4 regions of the Pseudoalteromonas sp. GutCa3 genome follow, and region 1 is predicted to be linked to each of the others. Evidence: predicted binding sites of a transcription regulator. Region 1 holds the regulator's gene; each other region holds the start of a gene.
The links. The regulator sigma-54, encoded in region 1, starts transcription at its own class of promoters, with help from an activator protein. The targets are predictions, from matches to a motif close to GTTGGCACGNNNNTNGNNT.

Region 1 (5,229 bases):
GCATATTTATCAAGGCCAAGAAAATAAGCTCATTGCCTATCAAGAATTAAAAGACAAACTCAACCTTAGCGATGAACAAATTGCTTATATCGGTGATGATGGTCCTGACATGCCCGTTATGGAATTAGTCGGCTTTGCTGTTGCAGTAAATGATGCCCATCCACTTATTAAACGTTTATCACACTATGTAACGCAAATGCCTGGCGGCTTTGGTGCAGTAAGAGAGCTCACCGACTTACTTATGCTTGAAAATGGTAAAGCATTGACTACACAAGGCACTAGTTCATGAATGCAGCGCGCATAATATTAAGCGTTTTATTCATTAGCTGTATGGTTTGGCTTTGGTACCCTTATTTTACACAAACAAATATTGTGCCTCAGACTGAGCCTGAAGTTATTGCCAAGCCTGATTACATAGCCATTGAACTCAAACAAACAGCCTATGACGAACAAGGTAAAATTAGCCACAAAGTCACTGCGGCTAAAATGGAGCTATATCAACAATTAGGTTTTACGTTTTTTGAAAAACCTATTTTTACTTTATATAACGAAAAGCAAACGTGGCAAATAAATGCAGACGAAGCAACATTATACGAAGACAAACAATTAATTTTAGAAGGCAATGTGGTTGCCAAAAACTTAACCGATAACGCCATGATAGACAAAATCAATGCTGATAATATTCAGGTAGATATAAAGCTATTAACAATGCGTTCGGAGCAACCCGTTATCATCACTGGACCCAATTTAAAAATCACTGGTAAAGGCCTAGAAGCCGACTTAAAAACCGAAGTGATAAAACTAATTAACCATACGCGAACCATATATTATGACCAATAAAATATTAAAATCACTTATTATTCCTACACTTATACTAGCGTTTAATAGTAATGCTGCAGAGCAAAACACGCAACCGACTGCAAATCAAATTTCAATAAGCGCCGATAAGCAAGAAGGTCAATTAAAAGCTAATGTCGGGATTTTTGAGAAAAATGTTGAAATTATTCACGGTAATCGCCGTATCACAGCCGACCGCTTAGAAGTACATAAACGCGATGAACTTGGTGATAATAAACAATTATTAATTGCTACAGGTAGCCCTGCGCACTTTGAAGAAAAGCAATCAGATGGCACGACTATGAGCGCCAGTGCTGACGAAGTACGTTATGATGTATCTAAGCGTTTTTTAACGCTTGTTGGTAATGCACAAGTATCGCAAGCGGGACAAAAAATAAATGCTAAAAGCATTACCTACGATATAGAGCAGCAGCTAATCAGTGCCGAAAAAGATGAAAACTCAACTGACCGCGTTCACACAATTTTAGTGCCAATCGAGACTAAAAAAAGTAAAAAAAGCGACAAAGGTCAACCATGAGCACATTAAAAGCAGAGCTATTAGCAAAGAGCTATAAAGGCCGTGAAGTTGTAAAAAACGTCGGCCTTGAAGTCAAAGCTGGCAGTATTGTTGGCTTACTTGGCCCTAACGGCGCAGGTAAAACTACCACGTTTTATATGATAGTAGGACTTGTACCTAGCGACAAAGGTAAAATATCGATAGACGATAACGATATTACTCTTTTACCTATGCATAGTCGTGCTAGATTAGGCATTGGCTACTTACCGCAAGAGTCTTCAATATTCAGAAAGCTGACTGTTTATCAAAACTTAATGGCCATTTTAGAAACGCGCAAAGAGTTAAATAAACAAGCTAGAGAAGACACTCTCGATAAATTATTAGATGAATTTAGCATACAACACATTCGTGATAGCCAAGGTATGGCATTGTCAGGAGGCGAACGTCGTCGTGTTGAAATAGCACGTGCGCTGGCAGCAGATCCTAAATTTATATTACTGGATGAACCATTTGCAGGTGTTGACCCTATTTCGGTATTAGATATAAAGAAAATAATAGAACATCTTAAAAATCGTGGGATTGGTGTATTAATTACCGATCATAACGTAAGAGAAACCCTTGATGTTTGTGAAAAAGCCTACATTGTTTCTCATGGGGAGCTGATTGCATCAGGTACTCCAGAACACGTATTAAATGATAAAACAGTACGCGATGTTTACTTAGGCGAGCAATTTAGGCTGTAACATTTACGCCATGTCTTTAAGCATCTGCTAGTATTAATTATAACAACATAAAAGGATTGTTAGAGATACATGAGGCAATCACTACAGCTGCGCATGGGCCAGCAACTTACAATGACTCCACAGCTGCAACAAGCTATTCGTTTGTTGCAACTCAGTACATTGGATCTCCAGCAAGAAATACAAGAAGCTCTCGACAGCAACCCGCTATTAGAGGTTGAAGAAGCAGACTATTCAGAAGACGCTGCAGGTAAAAACGAGCAAAAAGCAGATACAGATGACATAACTGTTAGCGCATCTGCCGATGATGCTCCAAGCGAATACGAACAAGATAGTGGTGAAGCACTTGCAAAAGACACGCTAAGTGACGACATGGCTATGGATGTTAGTTGGGATGAGTACATGAGTGCCGCCCCAGCAGCATCATCGGGTCCGATGCCTGAAGACGAATCAATATACCAAGGCGCCTCTACTGAAACGCTCCATGAGTATTTAATGTGGCAGTTACAACTAACGCCATTTAGCCCTACAGACGAAGCTATTGCTATTGCGATTGTAGAAGCCGTCGATGATTCAGGTATTTTAACACTAAGCTGCGAAGAGATTTTAGAAAGCTTTAATCAAGAAAACGAAGATGATAACGAAGTCGAACTTGATGAAATTGAAGCTGTATTAAAACGCATCCAACTGTTTGATCCTGTTGGTATTGCTGCACGTAGTTTACAAGAGTGTTTGTGTATTCAGCTTAACCAGTTTGATAAAGAAACACCTTACATTAATGAAACAAAAATGATTTTAACCGAGCATATTGATTTATTAGCTGCTCGTGACTATCGTACATTAATGAAGAAAACTAAGCTCAAAGAAGAAGAGCTTAAAGAAGTAATGACATTAATACATACTCTTAGCCCTAAACCTGCAGATACTATTGTAAGAGAAGAATCTGAGTATGTTATTCCTGATGTGTCAGTTAAAAAAATTAAAGGCCGCTGGGTTGTTGAGTTAAACCCAGATAGCATGCCTAAAATTCGTGTTAATAGCCAATACGCGGCAATGTCTCGCACTGTAAAATCCAGTGGTGACAGCCAGTTTATTCGCTCGCATTTACAAGAAGCTAAATGGTTTATTAAAAGCTTAGAAAGTAGAAACGACACGCTATTAAAAGTAACAAATTGTATTGTTAAGCAACAACAAGGCTTTTTTGAACACGGTCCTGAAGCCATGAAACCAATGGTTTTAAATGATGTTGCTGAAATGGTAGAAATGCACGAATCAACAATTTCGCGCGTAACAACCCAAAAGTATATGCACACACCCCGTGGTATATTTGAGCTTAAATATTTTTTCTCAAGCCATGTAAGCACCGAAAACGGGGGGGAATGTTCATCTACAGCAATCCGTGCGCTTATCCGAAAATTAATCGCAGCAGAAAACTCAGCAAAACCATTGAGTGATAGCAAAATAGCGGATATATTGGCTGAGCAAGGAATTAAAGTAGCGAGACGTACAATCGCAAAATACCGCGAATCTCTGGCTATTCCACCGTCAAATCAGCGTAAAAGTTTGATTTAAGACGCAAAAAAAAGAGGGTAATGCTTATGCAACTAAACTTAACTGGTCGTCACGTAGAATTAACCGATTCACTAAGAGACTATATTAATACCAAATTTGCGAAGCTAGAAAGACACTCTGATCATATTAATAATGTTCATGTCATTCTCGATGTAGAAAAATTAAATCAAAAAGCAGAAGCCACCATACACGTAAGCGGTGCTGAGCTATTTGCCTCTACAGAACATCAAGATATGTATGCCGCCATTGACTCGTTGATCGACAAGCTCGATCGACAAGTAATTAAACACAAAGAGAAGCTTGCTCGACACTAATATGATGAAATTAAGCTCACTTATATGCCAGGACTGCAGCAAAGCTGCGGTCCTTTTTAATAGCAAAAAAAGAATTTTAGAGTTCATTAGCGAACTTGCTCACGACAAACTTCCGTATTTACCGCAACAAGATATTCTTAATGCTTTAATGAGCAGAGAAAAATTGGGTAGTACAGGTATAGGGCGTGGCATTGCCATTCCTCATGGAAGAATGAGCGGTGCAGAAGAGCCTTTGGCTTTAGTACTCGTTAGCGAAACTCCAATAAATTTTGATGCAATCGATAATCGCCCTGTTGATATTTTCGTCGCACTCATCGTACCAGATGGCGATAACCAGCAGCACTTAAAGACTCTAGCAACCATTGCTGATAAACTAAACAACAAAGATTTTTGTAAACAGTTACGCAGTGCAAAATCAGATACTGAGCTTTACCAAGTTATTGTCAATCAATCATAGTTTTATAAAGGGTGTTAAATGGAGTTAATTATCATAAGCGGCCGTTCTGGTTCTGGAAAGTCGGTTGCTTTACGCGTTGTAGAAGATTTAGGTTATTATTGCGTAGATAATATTCCAGTTAACTTGCTTCCTTCATTAGTTCGCAGTGTGTCTGATAGCTACGATAAAATTGCTGTTAGCATTGATGTGCGTAACATCCCTAAACAACAGGATGAATTTAACGATATTCTTGAATACTTGCCTGGCTTTGCAAAACCTACGTTATTTTATTTAGATAGCGACGATCAAACATTGATCAAACGTTTTTCTGAAACTCGTAGATTACACCCACTATCAATTGACTCGTTGCCTCTTGATTTAGCCATCAAAAAAGAAAAAGAATTACTTGATGTATTAATCACCCGCGCCGACTTTATGATAGACACGACTGATTTGAGTGTTCATCAACTCGCTGAATCTATTCGTGAAAAGATTTTAGGTAAAAAAGATAAACAACTGATTGTCACGTTTGAATCGTTTGGTTTTAAACACGGCATACCAAAAGAAGCAGATTATGTATTTGATGCACGCTTTTTACCAAATCCACATTGGGAACCTGAATTAAAACCTTTAAATGGGTTAGATCAACCTGTTAAAGATTATTTGGCCAATCACAGCATAGTGCAAAAATTCACATGGCAAATTCAAACATTTGTACAAACGTGGTTACCGCACTTAGAGCGAAATAACCGCAGTTATTTAACCATTGCCATTGGGTGTACAGGCGGACAACACCGCTCTGTATATTTAGCG
Region 2 (5,229 bases), on a different contig from region 1:
TGAAATTGAGCGTGTAGTTAATGACGAAATTCGTCGTAACTTTGCACTTAATACTGAGCTTATGGCTATTGATGATGCTAAAGCGAAAGGTGCTATGGCATTGTTTGGCGAAAAGTACGATGACGAAGTACGTGTAGTTACTATTGGCGACTACTCTATTGAGCTTTGTGGTGGTACTCACGTTGAGCGCGCTGGCGATATTGGTTTATTCAAAATTGTATCTGAAAGCGGTATTGCCGCAGGTGTTCGCCGAATTGAAGCGGTAACCGGTGCAGAGGCTGTAGCGTACGTTAGCGAGCAAGAGCAACAACTTAGCGATGTTGCAGCTTTAGTTAAAGGCGATAGCGCATCGGTACTTGAAAAAGTAACTGCGTTGCTTGAAAAATCTAAAGGCCTTGAAAAGCAAATTGCACAGCTTAGCGATAAGCTAGCAAGTGCAGCGGGCGCGTCTTTACTTGATTCGATTGTTGAAATTAATGGCGTTAAGCTACTTGTAGCAAACGTTGAAGGTACTGAATCTAAAGCGCTTCGCGGTATGGTTGATGACCTTAAAAACAAGATTGGCTCAGGTGTTATTGCACTGGGTGTTGCCAGTGGCGACAAAGTAAGCCTAATTGCCGGTGTAACGAAAGACTTAACAGGCAAAGTAAAAGCCGGTGAGTTAGTTAACCATATGGCAGGTCAAGTAGGTGGTAAAGGTGGCGGTCGTCCAGATATGGCACAAGCTGGTGGTAGTGAGCCACAAAATCTTGCTGCTGCACTAGATAGCGTTACAGCTTGGTTAACTGAGCGTACTTAAGCCTAAGTGGCACTTATTGTTCAAAAATTCGGTGGCACTTCGGTCGGCTCAATAGAGCGAATTGAAGCAGTCGCCGACCTTGTTGTTAAAACCAGACAACAAGGACATCAAGTGGTTGTGGTTCTCTCTGCTATGTCGGGAGAAACCAACCGCTTAATTAACCTCGCCAAACAAATTGATACTCGCCCGAGTAGCCGTGAACTAGATGTGCTTATTAGCACCGGAGAGCAGGTTTCTGTATCACTGCTTGCTATGGCTATTATCAAACGTGGTCATTCAGCTGTAAGCTTATTAGCCGATCAAGTCAATATTCTAACCGACAACATGTTTGGTAAAGCCCGTATTGAAGACGTTGCCGCTACACGTTTAAAGCATGAGCTTGAGCATAACCGTATTGCTATTATTGCTGGCTTTCAGGGGCGTGACGTTGAGGGCAATATTACAACGCTTGGACGCGGCGGCACCGATACATCGGCTGTAGAAATAGCAGCGGCTATAAAAGCCGACGAATGCCAGATCTATACAGACGTTGACGGCGTATATACTACAGATCCTCGTGTTGAACCTAACGCGCGCAGAATGAGCCAAGTTACTTTTGCCGAAATGCTGGAGCTGGCAAGTTTAGGCGCGAAAGTTTTGCATATTCGCTCGGTAGAAGCTGCAGGTAGACACAATGTGCCACTTAGGGTGCTTTCTAGTTTTAATCCTGATGAAGGCACATTAATAAGTTTTGAGGAGAACGATATGCCAAGCAAGGTGGTATCGGGGATTGCGTTTAATCGTGACGAATGTTTAATTAAAGTAGATGGTGTGCCAAGCGGTACGCAATATCTTTCAAAAATATTGAAACTTTTTGCTGATAATGGCATCGAAATAGATATGATTAATCAAGTTAATCATATCTTTGAAAAAATAGACTATGCTTTTACTGTGCACTCGAATGATTATCTGCAAGCACTTGAATTATTGAGCGAAGATCAAGCTCAACTCAGTGCTCAAAATATAAGCGGATTACCAACAGTCGCTAAAGTTTCTGCTGTTGGAATGGGTATGAAATCGCATTCTGGTGTAGCAAGTTTATTTTTTGATGCATTAGCGCAGGAAAATATTAATGTGGTTTTAGTCTCGACTTCTGAGATCAAAATTTCAGTTTTAATAGATGAAAAGTACCTAGAGTTGGCAGTTCGTGCATTACACAAAGCATTTTTAACAGAAAATGGATAGATTGAGAGTTTTTACTTACTTTTCAGTCTAATTTTCATTAGTATGTTTAAGCGGAATCTTATAATTTTTATTGGAACATGGGAGCAAGAGAATGCTAATACTAACTCGTAGAGTAGGTGAAACCCTAATGATTGGTGACGAAGTAACAGTTACTGTTCTAGGTGTTAAAGGAAATCAAGTTCGAATCGGTGTTAATGCACCAAAAGACGTATCAGTGCATCGTGAAGAGATTTACATGCGCATACAAGCTGAAAAGTCGAACCCTAATCCGGGCAATGCTTAATCAACAAGTATACGTAGTTGAGTAATTAACTCAACTAGTCAAAAAGCCACTCACTGAGTGGCTTTTTTGTTTATAAAAACGAGTGTTTCTGGGGTTAGTATTTGTTTTGAAATGTACTGCATTCCGCTTTTATTTTTAATAATAATACCTTGCTGAGTATCTATTACTTCGCTTATGTCTTGCCAAGTTAGCTGAAAGCTTTTGTAGTGATTAGCCGATTTAATGCCTTCTTCATCAAAGGTAAGTGTTACCTCTGAGCCTGACGCTCTGCTGAGCATTTGTCTGGTTACCCACCAAGGTCTGCGATAGTAAAAAGCGACGCACTCTAGTACACCTAGCATGATCATAAACGATCCTAAGTAATGATCGTTTAAAACATAAATGCCAAATAAACCAAGCGCAACGAGGAGTACAAGTAAAAAGTACTTAGGTTTGGCGCGCTTACTGTAGGGGAGTGACTCATCAAAGCACTCGTAAAAGTAAGGTTTATCTAGTGTGTAGGTTGTTGTAAATGCCATATTGCCTTGCTTTAAATATCGTTTTTTTTATTTTAACAAGCTAACCGCTAAATGAGCAGCTTTATAGTCAGTGATTTTATTACAGACACAAAAAAACGGCCCTAAGGCCGTTTTTTAGCGATACAAGAAGAATTAACAGTTAGTTTCTTCAGCGTTTACGCCTTCTTTAACATTTTCACATGCATCTTCTACTTTGTTTTGCACGTCAGTTACTGCTTCGTCAATACGTTCGCCTGCGTCTTCTGCGTGATTGTCTTCACAACCCATGATGAAGAAACTTGCGAATAGACCGATTAGTGCTGCTTTTACAGTTGTTGAATTCATAATGTAATTCCTTGTAAGTATTAATTAAATTTTAGTGTTTGTTAGTTGAATGCTTTATCTACCTGGGTGATTTACCACGTAGTGCACCTGAAACTAATGAGATCACTAAAAGTACTAAAAATATAAAAAATATAATTTTTGCTATACCAGCTGCGGCACCTGCGATGCCACCAAAACCTAACACTGCAGCGATTAAAGCAATAACTAAAAATGTAATTGTCCAGCGTAACATTGTTTTCTCCTTGGTTATCAAATTTGCTCATAATAACTAATGCCAGTTATATGCCAAAGTTTATTTTTGTTTTATATCAGACAGTTATGGTTTTTAACTGTGTTTTTAGTTATTAGTTAGTTAGTAATTTTTACGCTTTGTTATGTAAGTTATTCACACTGTTACAAGTTACTGGTAAATATTCACTAAAAATAATGTTTTTGGTAAGACCAATTAACAATTGATGTGTGTTTTTGTACTTATTATAAAATTTGGCGGTTATTTTTATTAAGTTGAATAGTTAATTAACAACTTCCATATAACTATTAGCTATAGTCGTTATTTTCTGTATGTATTGTAGGGCGCATGATTGCTGGGTTATGGCATGTAAATTTGTTGAGTGTTATGTTGTTTATAGTTTAATTGGTTTTACCAATTTACAAGATGTAGACAAAGCGACTAGTTTTGTTATTATCCAGTGAATAAATATTTAATTAAATCGATTTTTTATTTTCGATATGGGTTTCAAGGGGGAGAAAAATGGATATAGGTGCTCTACTCACAACGGCTGGTAGCTTAATGCTAACTGGTATGGTTGGGGTGTTTGTATTTCTGTCGATATTAATTGGTGCAGTAACGCTTATGTCTAATTTGGTGACGCGCTATAGCGAACCAGAGGCATCACCAGCTAAATCACCGTCTTTTAAATCTCAAGGTGTGCCTAATGAGCACATCGCTGCTATTAGTGCTGCCATTGCTCAGTACAAATCAAATAATAAATAAGGGGCACACACATGGCTAAATTAAAATTAACAGAATTGGTATTACGCGATGCGCACCAATCATTGCTCGCAACACGTATGCGCCTAGACGATATGCTACCTATTGCTAGCAAGCTAGATGATGCAGGTTATTGGTCTATTGAATCGTGGGGCGGTGCTACATTTGATTCGTGCATTCGTTATTTAGGCGAAGATCCTTGGGAGCGTATTCGTGCGCTTAAAAAAGCGATGCCTAATACTAAACAGCAAATGCTATTACGCGGTCAAAACCTATTAGGCTACCGCCATTACGCTGATGATGTAGTTGAAAAGTTTGTAGAACGCGCACATAAAAATGGCGTTGACGTATTTCGTATTTTCGATGCAATGAACGATGTACGTAACCTAGAAACAGCGATTAAAGCGGCTATAAAAGTAGGCGCACATGCTCAAGGTACTATTTCGTACACAGTAAGTCCTGTTCATACGCTTGATATGTGGCTGACTCTTGCTAAGCAATTAGAAGATTTAGGCTGTCACTCAATTTGTATTAAAGACATGGCGGGTTTATTAAAGCCGTACGATGCTGAAAAACTAATTAAAGCACTTAAAGAAACCGTATCGGTTCCTATTGCTATGCAGTGCCACGCTACAACAGGTTTAAGTACTGCGACTTATCAAAAAGCGATTGATGCAGGCATTGATATGCTTGATACCGCTATTTCATCAATGAGTATGACTTACGGACACACAGCAACTGAAACTATTGTATCGATAGTTGAAGGAACTGAGCGCGATACCGACCTTGATTTAAACCACCTAGAAGAAATTGCTGCTTACTTTAGAGATGTACGTAAAAAATATGCGGCATTTGAAGGTAGCTTAAAAGGGGTTGATGGTCGTATTTTACTAGCTCAAGTACCAGGTGGCATGCTTACAAACATGGAAAACCAACTTAAAGAGCAAGGCGCGGCAGATAAGCTTAATGAAGTTTTGCTTGAGATCCCACGCGTACGTGAAGATCTTGGTTTTTTACCTTTAGTAACACCCACGTCGCAAATTGTAGGTACTCAAGCAGTACTTAACGTGCTAACCGGTGAGCGTTATAA
Region 3 (5,229 bases), on a different contig from region 1:
AGTGCGGATGAAAATGGCTATATCTATAAACCCAACGTCAATGTTGTAGAGGAGATGGCAAATATGATTTCTGCCTCTCGTTCTTACCAAACAAACGTGCAAGTTGCTGATGCAGCAAAGCAAATGCTAAGTAAAACACTGTTGCTAGGGCAGCGGTAACCGAGGGTAGGTTATGAGTAACGATATTAGTACATCTTCATCCTATTTAGACTCTATACGCTGGCAAGAATCGCAAGTAGCGACCAGTGATAATGAGAGTGATGCGTTAACACAAGAAGACTTTTTCTCTTTGTTAACTCAGCAATTATCGTTTCAAGATCCCAGTAACCCTGCGGATAACGATCAAATGATTGCTCAAATGACTAGTTTCACAATGGCGCAAGGCATCAGCGATTTAAATTCAAATTTTGATAGCTTAGCGTCTTCTATGACATCAAATTCAGCATTGCAAGCATCAACACTTGTTGGCAAGCAAGCTTTACTTGAGTCAAACAACCTGGATTTAAATGAAACGGGTGATGCCAGAGGCTCTGCAGTGGCAGAAGAAGCCGTTGATAACTTAAAAATTAAAGTGACAGATGCATCAGGTCAGCTAGTAAGAACTATTGATATGGGTTCTCAATCAGCAGGTGCAGTACGTTTTGCGTGGGATGGCAAAAATGAAGCCGGTGAGCGTTTACCTGAAGGTGAATACTCAGTAACCGCCGAAGGAAGTACTGACGGCGAATTTTCAAGCTTGCCCATTGCTACATTCAAGAACATTGAAAGCGTTAATATTAATGGCTCAAGTGGCATTATTATTAACACTAAAGAAGGTGCGGTTAGGCTGACAGATGTAGCAGAAATCGCGTAATAAATTTTAGTATTTTTCGCCTGCTAGCAGGCCACAGACTAACAGGTTAGAGGTGAATTATGAGCTTCAATATTGCATTAACCGGCCTTGCTGCCGCGCAAAAAGATTTAGACGTAACGGCAAATAATATTGCAAACGTTAATACCACAGGTTTTAAAGAGTCACGCGCTGAGTTTGCCGATGTTTACGCTTCATCAGTATTTAGCTCTGGTAAGACTAAAAATGGTGACGGTGTGCAAACAACCATGGTTGCGCAGCAGTTTCATCAAGGCTCACTACAATTTACAAATAACTCACTTGATTTAGCAATCACTGGTGAAGGTTATTTTGCGATGACCGACGATTTATCTTCGCAAGATTTAACATATACACGTGCAGGTGCATTTAAGCTTAACCAAGATAACTTTATGGTTGACGCAAAAGGTAACTTTTTACAAGCATTCCCAGTTGATTCATCTACAGGTGATACAACGTCGGTAAGTTTGAGCACAACTGATCCAATTCAAATCCCTGATTCGTCTGGTTCACCTCGCGCAACAGAAAATGTATTTTTGTCGTTTAACTTAGATGCAACAGCGGATCCAACAGGTCTAGATTTTGACCCTGCTTCTAGTGGTACTTATAACTCATCTACGTCAACAACGGTATATGATTCACTAGGTGAACCACATATTTTACAATACTTTTTTGCTAAAGAAGATGATGCCGCAGCAGGTGGTACAGATAACAGTTGGGAAGTATACGCAACACTCGATGGCAAAGTAGTTGATGGCACAACTGGTGGAGAACAAACAACGACACCTTATACACCACTAACTACCCTAGGTTTTAACTCAAGTGGTTTACCATCAACAACAGGTGGTGTGGCAAATACAAATACAACTACTTTTGATGAAATATTACTACCAGCGGGTTCTGGTGCTGGTTTATCAACATTACTAGACAATGGTGCAACTTTCCCAGGTACTGGTATTGAGCTTAACTGGCGCGATGAAAATAACACAGCAGGGCGTATTCCTACTCAGTATTCAAGTGGTTTTGAAGTAAAAGCACTCGATCAAGATGGTTCAACGGTAGGCCGTTTAGCCGGAATTGATATAGGCACAGACGGTAAAATTGTCGCTTCTTACAGTAATGGTGACTCAACATTCCTAGGCCAAGTGGCTATGGTACGTTTTCCAAATTCACAAGGGTTATCACAAGTGGGTGATACAAGCTGGAAGCAAAGTATTGATTCAGGTGAACCTGTAGCGGGTGAAGCCGGTTCGGGTACATTTGGTGGAATTAACTCATCAGCGCTTGAGCAATCAAATACAAATCTTACTAATGAACTTGTAGACTTAATCACTGCACAGCGTAATTACCAAGCAAACTCACGTGCGCTTGAAGTTAACTCAACTATTCAGCAAAGTATTTTGCAGATTCGATAAGCTAAACCCCATTAAATATATTAGGCTGCATTTTTGCAGCCTTTTTTATAAGCCCTCTTTGTAAGCCCTTCTAAATACCTCTCAATGTTGCGTCAAATTTAATCTGGCACCTATTTTGCATTTATAAGTTCAGAGATTTTTTATGTGAGTCGATACTATGGACAAAATGGTCTACATTGCGGCCTCTGGCGCTAAGCAAAGCCTACAAGGGCTTGCTTTAAAAGCCAATAATTTGGCAAATGCAAATACAACGGGTTTTAAAGCCGACTTTGCGCAAGCACGTTCTATGCAAGCGTTTGGCGAAGGTTTGCCTACACGTGTATTTTCAATGCAAGAGCGTCCGGGTTCTAACATGGTATCGGGTGGCATTGTTCAAACCGGGCGAGACTTAGACATCGCAATGAGCGATAACGCATGGCTTGCAGTGCAAGATGCCTCCGGTAATGAAGCTTATACAAAAGTGGGTACGTTAAACATTACTGCTCAAGGCATGCTCGTAACCAGCCACGGTCGTCAAGTTATTGGCGAAGGGGGACCTGTTATTTTACCCGTTCCAGTCGAAAAAATAGGGTTTAGCCAAGATGGCGCTATTCAAGTTCGACCGCAAGGCGCTCCCGCTAACTTTTTAGAAGAAATAGACACGCTTAGAGTGGTAGAAGCAAATAGCTCACAGCTCGAAAAAGGTAACGATGGTTTATTTAGACCAAAAGCAAATGTAACAGTAGATACCTCTGCCAATGTAAAAGTTTTAAGTGGTTCGCTTGAAATGTCGAATGTGAACCCTGTTCACGAAATGGTCGACATGATAAGCCACCAGCGCCAATTTGAATTACAAGTGAAATTAATGAAAACAGCTGAAGAAATTGACGAGCGTCAAGATCAGTTATTACGCATAGTTTAACTTTAAAATGAGGACACGATTATGAATCCAGCATTGTGGATCAGTAAAACTGGGCTAGACGCTCAACAAACCGATATATCGGTTATCTCAAATAACTTAGCGAATGCGAGTACTGTAGGTTACAAAAAAAGCCGCGCTATATTTGAAGATTTACTTTATCAAAATATTAATCAACCAGGTGGTCGTTCATCGCAAGATACCGAAATGCCATCGGGCCTAATGCTAGGTGCGGGTGCTAAAGTTGTAGCTAACCAAAAAGAGTTTACGCAAGGCAACATGTTGACCACCGAAAACTCACTAGATTGGATGATTTCTGGTGAAGGTTTTTTTGAAGTACTGCAACCAGATGGCAATATTGCTTACTCGCGCAACGGTCAGTTTACTACTGATGGCGATGGCCGAATTGTAACATCGGGCGCTGGTTATGTTATTCAGCCAGAAATGAATGTACCTGATGATGCGCAATCAATTACGGTTTCGCAAGACGGCGAAGTATCTGTACGTGTTGCAGGCCAAGCTGATAACGTGGTCATTGGTCAGCTTACTATTAGTGACTTTATTAATCCATCGGGCCTTGAGCCAATTGGTCAAAACCTTTATACCGAAACCGCTGTAAGTGGTGCGCCGGTACAAGGTAATCCTGGTGTTGAAGGGTTAGGTAGCATTATTCAAGGCTCACTCGAAACATCAAACGTAAATGTAACTGAAGAGCTGGTAAATCTAATAGAAACTCAGCGTATTTACGAAATGAACTCAAAAGTAATTTCGGCCGTTGACGAAATGATGAGTTATATCAATCAACAGCTTTAATAGAGTAGGGGGAATTATGCGTAATATTATTTTATTTACAGCGGGCACGTTATTTTTAAGTGGCTGTATGTCTACGCAAAATAGTGAAGTAGTGCAGGACGACCCTTACTACGCACCTATGTACCCCGAGCCTATTTTAGAGCCGCTGGTAGCCACAGGTTCATTGTTTAATACTCATACATCAAACGACTTATATTCTGATAAAAAAGCGCTACGTACTGGCGATATAATTACGGTTAAATTGCAAGAGTCTACTCAAGCAACAAAAGCCGCTAAAACAGAAACAGACAAAGAAACCGACGCAAGCTTAGACCCAGTGATTGGCTTAGGTGGTCTACCTGTAAATATAGGTGGCGATAGTATTCAGTTTGGTATTGGTAGCGATTCGTCGTTTACGGGCGATTCAAAATCAAACCAGTCAAACAGCTTAGTGGGCGATATTTCGGTTAATGTAATGCGCGTTTTACCTAATGGTAATTTAGTTATACGCGGCGAAAAATGGCTAACGCTTAATACCGGCGAAGAGTTTATTCGTTTAGAAGGGCTAGTACGCCCTCAAGACGTAAGCGCCGATAATACGGTTGAATCAAATCGTATTGCTAATGCACGTATTCAATACTCAGGTAAAGGGCAAACGCAAGAAGCGCAAAGTCCTGGTTGGCTTACACGTTTCTTTAGCAGTTCGCTGTTTCCATTTTAGAGGGTAACAACATGAATAGCCTTAAAGCTTTATGTTTAGTTGTGTTATTAGGTTGGCAGTTTACTGCCAGTGCCGAGCGCATAAAAGATGTGTCTATGGTTGAAGGCGTACGCTCTAACCAATTAGTTGGTTATGGCTTAGTGGTTGGTTTACCAGGCACTGGCGAGCAAAACTCATACACACAACAAAGTTTTAGAGGCATGTTGAACAGCTTTGGTATTACGCTACCTTCAACTCAAAGTCCTAAAATTAAAAATGTTGCCGCTGTTGCTGTGCATGCAGAATTACCTGCATTTAGAAAGCCCGGACAAACAATAGATATTACGGTTTCTTCTATTGGTAGTGCAGGCAGTTTACGTGGCGGTACTTTACTACAAACCTTTCTAAAGGGTGTAGACGGTAACGTATACGCTATTGCACAAGGTAGCTTAATTGTCGGTGGCTTAGGCGCACAAGGCCTTGATGGTAGTAAGGTTGTAATTAACACCCCTACAGTTGGTCGTATACCAAATGGCGCAACAGTTGAACGCACTGT
Region 4 (5,229 bases), on a different contig from region 1:
CGAGTGTTACTTTGCCTTGCTGAGTAAACTTAACGGCGTTGTTAATTAAGTTCCAAACAACTTGGCGTAATCGAGTCGGATCGAGCTGCGCGTAAACATCAAGTATGCCATTGCGCTTAATGTCAAACTCAAGCTCTTTTTGCTCAGCTATTAAGCCTGCAAAATTAACTACATCGTTTATAAAGTCTGACACATTAATAGAATTGGTTGCTATATCGAGCTGATCTCTATCTATTTTATCTAAATCTATAATATCGTTAAAAATATTACCGAGTGTTTCAGCACTCGAAAAAATAGTATTGCCCCAACTACGCTGCTGCTTATTAAGCTCTGTATCTAATAACATACGCGTTAAACCAACAATGCCATTTAAAGGAGTACGTAGTTCATGGCTCAGCGTAGCAATAAACTTACCTTTGTCTTTATAGGCAGTTTCGAGTGCTTGTGCAGCTTCTTTACGGCTAGTGATATCACGACCAAAACCCAGTAAACCAATGTAGTCACCGTCATCATTTATAAAAGGTAATTTACGCAGCTCAAACCAACGTGTTTCACCATTTACTTCATAGCCTACATCTATAGTTAGTGCTTTATGGCTTTGCTCTACTTCTTTATCGGTTGCCAAAACTTCAGCTAAAAAATGACTCGGGAATATCTGCTCAACCGTTTTTCCTATTAGCTCACTACTTGATTTTCCCATTACCTCTTCAAACATTTTATTACAGCCGGCAAATACACCGTTGTTATCGCGGTAATAAAATAAATCGGGAGATGAATCAACGATTGAGCGTTGCAACATACTTTGTTGGGCAAGTTCTTGTTGTGTTTTTTTTCGCTCAGCAATTTCTCGGCGCAGCTCTTCGATAGCGCGATGCTTGGCATGAAACGCCATTTTACGCTCATCAATTTCAATATTTAAACGACTAATGTTGTCTTTTAAGGTTTGGTTTAAGAGCTTTTCCTGCTTGGTTGCGCTATCTAAATAAGCATACGAGGCATCTAATTGACGAATTGAATTAAGTAATACACTTATAATTAAAGGAGAAACTACAGCCGTAAAAAATACCACAGCCAAAATATCAACAAGGTGTAATTCGCCTATCGCAACATAATAAAACATGCTCGATAAAATAAGAGATACAGTTAAAAATAAAGTGTAACAAATAGCTGCGGTTTTAAATTCACCAAATCGCGTTATTGAGCTGGAAAGTACCCGAGCCCAAGGGCTCAAAGAATAATCGGTCATACGTAATTTTATCTCTTAGCTGTGTGCTTAAATATAAAGAAGGCAATGCGCATGTATAAACATACCATTTTCCCAGATTTTAGCATTTTTCTCCTACCACTACCCATGTTGTGCGATAAAAACAGAATTTTTCATGTTTGATTTTGCTCATCTCTTAAACTCATCATTTCAGCAATAAATTATTTAGTGTAAAATGCCCCGCTTTATTATCTCCAAAATACGAGTAGCGCACATGCAAACCAATATGCCAGATATAGCAGACACTGCACCCGCTTTACAAACAGGTAAATTAGACTGGGTTGGCATGGGCGAAATCGAACTGCCATTTATTTTTGAGTCACGAGACTTATCTCCAGTTACAGTAAATGCCAAAGCTCGTGCATTTGTAAATTTGCATAAAGAAGATGCCAAAGGCATTCATATGTCACGTCTATTTTTAGCACTTGACCTGCTTTCAACTGAGCAGCAAGTCAATCCGCAAACAATAGCGCAAGCACTCGATACCTTTATAACTAGCCACGAAGGGCTGAGCGATAAAGCACAAATTGAATTTAAATTTGAATTACCGCTACGCCGTAAATCACTATTAAGTGGTAAAGCGGGCTGGAAAAGCTACCCAGTTGTACTTACCAGTGCAATTGATAATAACATTATTAGCTACGAGCTAACTGTAGATGTTACCTATTCTTCAACGTGCCCTTGCTCTGCAGCACTTGCACGCCAGCTTATACAAAACGCGTTTAACGAAAAGTTTAACCAAGAAACCTTAAGCCAAAAAGATGTGCACGAATGGCTAGGCACTACACAAGGCATTGTAGCGACACCTCACTCGCAGCGCTCTATTGCCAACGTAAAAGTAAAGCTTGATAGCAATATTCAAGAATTTGACGTAGTGACTCTAATAAATACCCTCGAAGCTGAACTTAAAACGCCTGTACAAGCGGCAGTAAAACGCGAAGACGAGCAAGAATTTGCCCGTTTAAATGGTCAAAATCTTATGTTTTGTGAAGATGCAGCGCGTAAAATTAAAGCTTTATTAGAAACAGATAATTACAGCGATTACTGGCTGCAAATAAACCATTATGAATCACTCCATGCACACGATGCTGTAGCTATTGCGGTTAAAGGTATTGAAGGTGGATACAAAGCTTAATAGCTACATCGTTTTAGCTTTTATAAACAGTTGGTAATTATTTTATAACTCATACTTTTTAGGCACGTAAATTGCTTTATTTGAGCAGTGTCAATTTGTTGTTATGGAGTTACCGTATGGAATTCGCTTTATTATTAATTCTAGTATTAGTTGTCGGGGCTTCTGTTGTTGCGTCAAAATTTAATGACGATGGCGGAAACCCGTATCCTTTTACCCGCAAGCAAACTGTTTTTACGCAGGTTGAAGGCGCTTTTCTAAATCTTCTCGAGCGTGCTGTAGGCGATCAATATAAAATTGTTAGTCGCGTTAAGTTAATTGACGTTATTGACTGTAAGCAAGGTCTTTCTATTAAATCTAAACGTGCTGCTTTAGCTAAAGCTAAAAATAAGCAACTCGACTTTGTATTAATCGATAAAGAAAAACTAACTATTGTTGCGGCCGTTGACCTAGTTAACAATGCCAATAAAGATGGCCACAAAGCTCAACGTGACTGGTTTGTAAACGGTGCACTAGAGTCTGCGGGCATTCCACATATTCGTATGAAAGTTAAATCGGGCTACCGTCCATCAGAAGTACGCGATGCAATTATGTTTAAACTTGGTAAGCCTGCAGCAACACAAACGCAGCGCCCTGTTCGTAATCGCTCACATAAGCCAGCGGTACTTTCACCTTCTCAAGCCAAAGCACAAACAACTGCTTTAGCTGAAATTTAAAAACCAAATTAAATACTCTCCTAAAAAGTATTTAAAGCGAGCTCATAAACAAGCTCGCTTTTTTGTTTTTTATTGCTAACTTCACGTATAATCAAGTGATTCAAACTCAGGAATTAAACATTATGAATGTTGGTATTATTGGCGCAATGGAGCCAGAAGTTAAAATTTTACGTGAAGCGATGCAAAACCCACAAATTTTAACTAAAGCAGGTTTCACTTTTTATACTGGTGAATTGGCTGGTAACACAGTAACACTTGTACAATCTGGTATTGGTAAAGTAGCATCAACAATTGCAACTACCTTACTAATTGACAACTTCAAACCTGATTGCGTAATTAACACAGGCTCTGCCGGTGGATTCGATCCTTCTCTAAGTGTTGGCGACGTAGTAATTTCGTCAGAAGTACGTCATCACGATGTAGATGTTACTGCTTTTGGCTACGAAATTGGCCAAGTACCACAAATGCCAGCAGGCTTTGCAGCTCACCCTAAATTAGTTGAAGCAGCACAACAAACAATCGAACAAATCAGTGATGTTAAAACACTTGTTGGCTTAATTTGTACTGGTGACACATTCATGTGTGACCCTGTGCGTATTGATAAAGCACGCAGTGATTTTCCTACAATGCTTGCCGTTGAAATGGAAGGCGCTTCAATTGCACAAACGTGTTTTACGCTTAACACACCATTTGTTGTAATTCGCTCAATGTCTGATATTGCAGGTAAAGAGTCACCACAATCATTTGAAGAATACCTAGAAACAGCATCAATCAACTCATCTAAAATGGTTGTCGCACTTTTAGAAAAGCTAACTGCAGTGTCTCTGTAAATGATTAGCAATATTGTTCAAAACCACTTGGACTTTATTGCCTTCATACTAGCGCTCCTTGCTGAGCGCTTTATTCCCCTTATTAGCTGGTATCATCCTAATACAGCGTTAAATGCTGTTTTTAGTGCTATTGGCAAGCGCATATACAAAAGCAAAGAACCTAAAAGCTATCAATATTTGGCAGCTATACTCGCAAGCACGCTCATTTTAAGTGTCATTCTCATTATTGTAGTGTTACTACTCGAGTTTGCTTTTTATCCTGAATTACTCGCTGGCCTTATTTTATACTTATGCTTAGAAAGTAAGAGTATTGATAAAAAAGCACTTCGCATTGCAAAGCTAACTAAACAAAATCAAAAATCGACAGCACGCGAATTACTAAAACCACTGCTTGCCCGTGAAGTTAATAGGCTTTCATCTCCTGGTATTATTAAAGCATTAATTGAAAGCTTAATACTGCGCACTGCTCGATACTATTTCGTAGTTATATTTATATTTTTAGCCTTTGGCCCTATTGCTGCCCTCGCCTATCGATTGCTTACTTTAATACAACAAGCCTGGCGTAGTGATATATCCCCAAATAGCTACTTTTTAAAACCGCTTAAAACTCTCTTGTTTATTATTGAGTATATTCCAATGCGCTTACTCGCTTTAACTATTGCAGCAAGTAGAGCGAGCAAACAAAGCATGCACTACATAAAGCATTATGGCAGACATTTTTACCAAACAAATACAGGTTGGCTACTAAGCACATGCTCTGCATCACTTGGCGTGCAGCTGGGCGGGCCTGCAGTTTATTTAGGTACTCGCTTTAATAAAATGCGTATAGGTACTGATAGACTACCTACACCCGAGGATGTACCTGTAATAATTAATAGATTAAATCAGGCGCGTGTATTTTGGTTGTTAGTAATTGTAAGTATTGAAATATTAAAAGTGATTTAGTGACTATTTAGTGACTACCTCGTAACTATTTACAGACCCCAAAATACGAGCACAAAAAAACCAGCCTAGGCTGGTTTTTTAGTTTTCAAACGGTATTTAAGCTACAGTGATGTTTGCAAACTTACGTTTACCTACTTGGTAAATAGCCGTTGTGCCTTTTGCTATTTCAAGTTTGGTGTCAGTGATTTTATCTTCACCGTTAAGTTTAACTGCACCTTGCTTAATCATACGCATTGCTTCTGATGTACTTACTACTAAATTGGCTTCTTTAAGCAAGTTAGCAATTAAAATAGTATCTTCTGCAATAGTGATTGTCAGCTCTGGGATTTCATCTGGTAACGC

Region 2: a site for sigma-54 is predicted at 3,420-3,438, ahead of CXF64_RS15570 (DUF1328 domain-containing protein). Genes of this name have one in related genera too.
Region 3: a site for sigma-54 is predicted at 2,386-2,404, ahead of CXF64_RS07390 (flagellar basal body rod protein FlgF). Genes of this name have one in related genera too.
Region 4: a site for sigma-54 is predicted at 2,458-2,476, ahead of CXF64_RS15520 (DUF2726 domain-containing protein). Genes of this name have one in related genera too.

The regions. Positions count from the first base shown of each region.
Region 1 is NZ_PJBK01000056.1:82,821-88,049, forward strand. Features, by position in the region: gene kdsC (3-deoxy-manno-octulosonate-8-phosphatase KdsC) at 1-289, shown strand, start outside; gene lptC (LPS export ABC transporter periplasmic protein LptC) at 286-840, shown strand; gene lptA (lipopolysaccharide transport periplasmic protein LptA) at 830-1,375, shown strand; gene lptB (LPS export ABC transporter ATP-binding protein) at 1,372-2,097, shown strand; gene CXF64_RS09670 (RNA polymerase factor sigma-54) at 2,167-3,666, shown strand; gene hpf (ribosome hibernation promoting factor) at 3,693-3,980, shown strand; gene ptsN (PTS IIA-like nitrogen regulatory protein PtsN) at 3,985-4,437, shown strand; gene rapZ (RNase adapter RapZ) at 4,456-5,229, shown strand, end outside.
Region 2 is NZ_PJBK01000084.1:18,483-23,711, reverse strand. Features, by position in the region: gene alaS (alanine--tRNA ligase) at 1-799, shown strand, start outside; gene CXF64_RS15590 (aspartate kinase) at 806-2,023, shown strand; gene csrA (carbon storage regulator CsrA) at 2,115-2,306, shown strand; gene CXF64_RS15580 (YcxB family protein) at 2,357-2,824, opposite strand; gene CXF64_RS15575 (hypothetical protein) at 2,957-3,148, opposite strand; gene CXF64_RS15570 (DUF1328 domain-containing protein) at 3,207-3,380, opposite strand; gene CXF64_RS15565 (OadG family protein) at 3,900-4,142, shown strand; gene oadA (sodium-extruding oxaloacetate decarboxylase subunit alpha) at 4,154-5,229, shown strand, end outside.
Region 3 is NZ_PJBK01000034.1:55,063-60,291, reverse strand. Features, by position in the region: gene flgC (flagellar basal body rod protein FlgC) at 1-159, shown strand, start outside; gene CXF64_RS07400 (flagellar hook assembly protein FlgD) at 173-853, shown strand; gene flgE (flagellar hook protein FlgE) at 913-2,283, shown strand; gene CXF64_RS07390 (flagellar basal body rod protein FlgF) at 2,441-3,184, shown strand; gene flgG (flagellar basal-body rod protein FlgG) at 3,206-3,994, shown strand; gene flgH (flagellar basal body L-ring protein FlgH) at 4,011-4,694, shown strand; gene CXF64_RS07375 (flagellar basal body P-ring protein FlgI) at 4,706-5,229, shown strand, end outside.
Region 4 is NZ_PJBK01000084.1:7,436-12,664, forward strand. Features, by position in the region: gene arcB (aerobic respiration two-component sensor histidine kinase ArcB) at 1-1,246, opposite strand, end outside; gene folE2 (GTP cyclohydrolase FolE2) at 1,479-2,399, shown strand; gene CXF64_RS15520 (DUF2726 domain-containing protein) at 2,516-3,112, shown strand; gene mtnN (5'-methylthioadenosine/S-adenosylhomocysteine nucleosidase) at 3,235-3,942, shown strand; gene CXF64_RS15530 (cobalamin biosynthesis protein CobD/CbiB) at 3,943-4,887, shown strand; gene tyrS (tyrosine--tRNA ligase) at 4,984-5,229, opposite strand, start outside.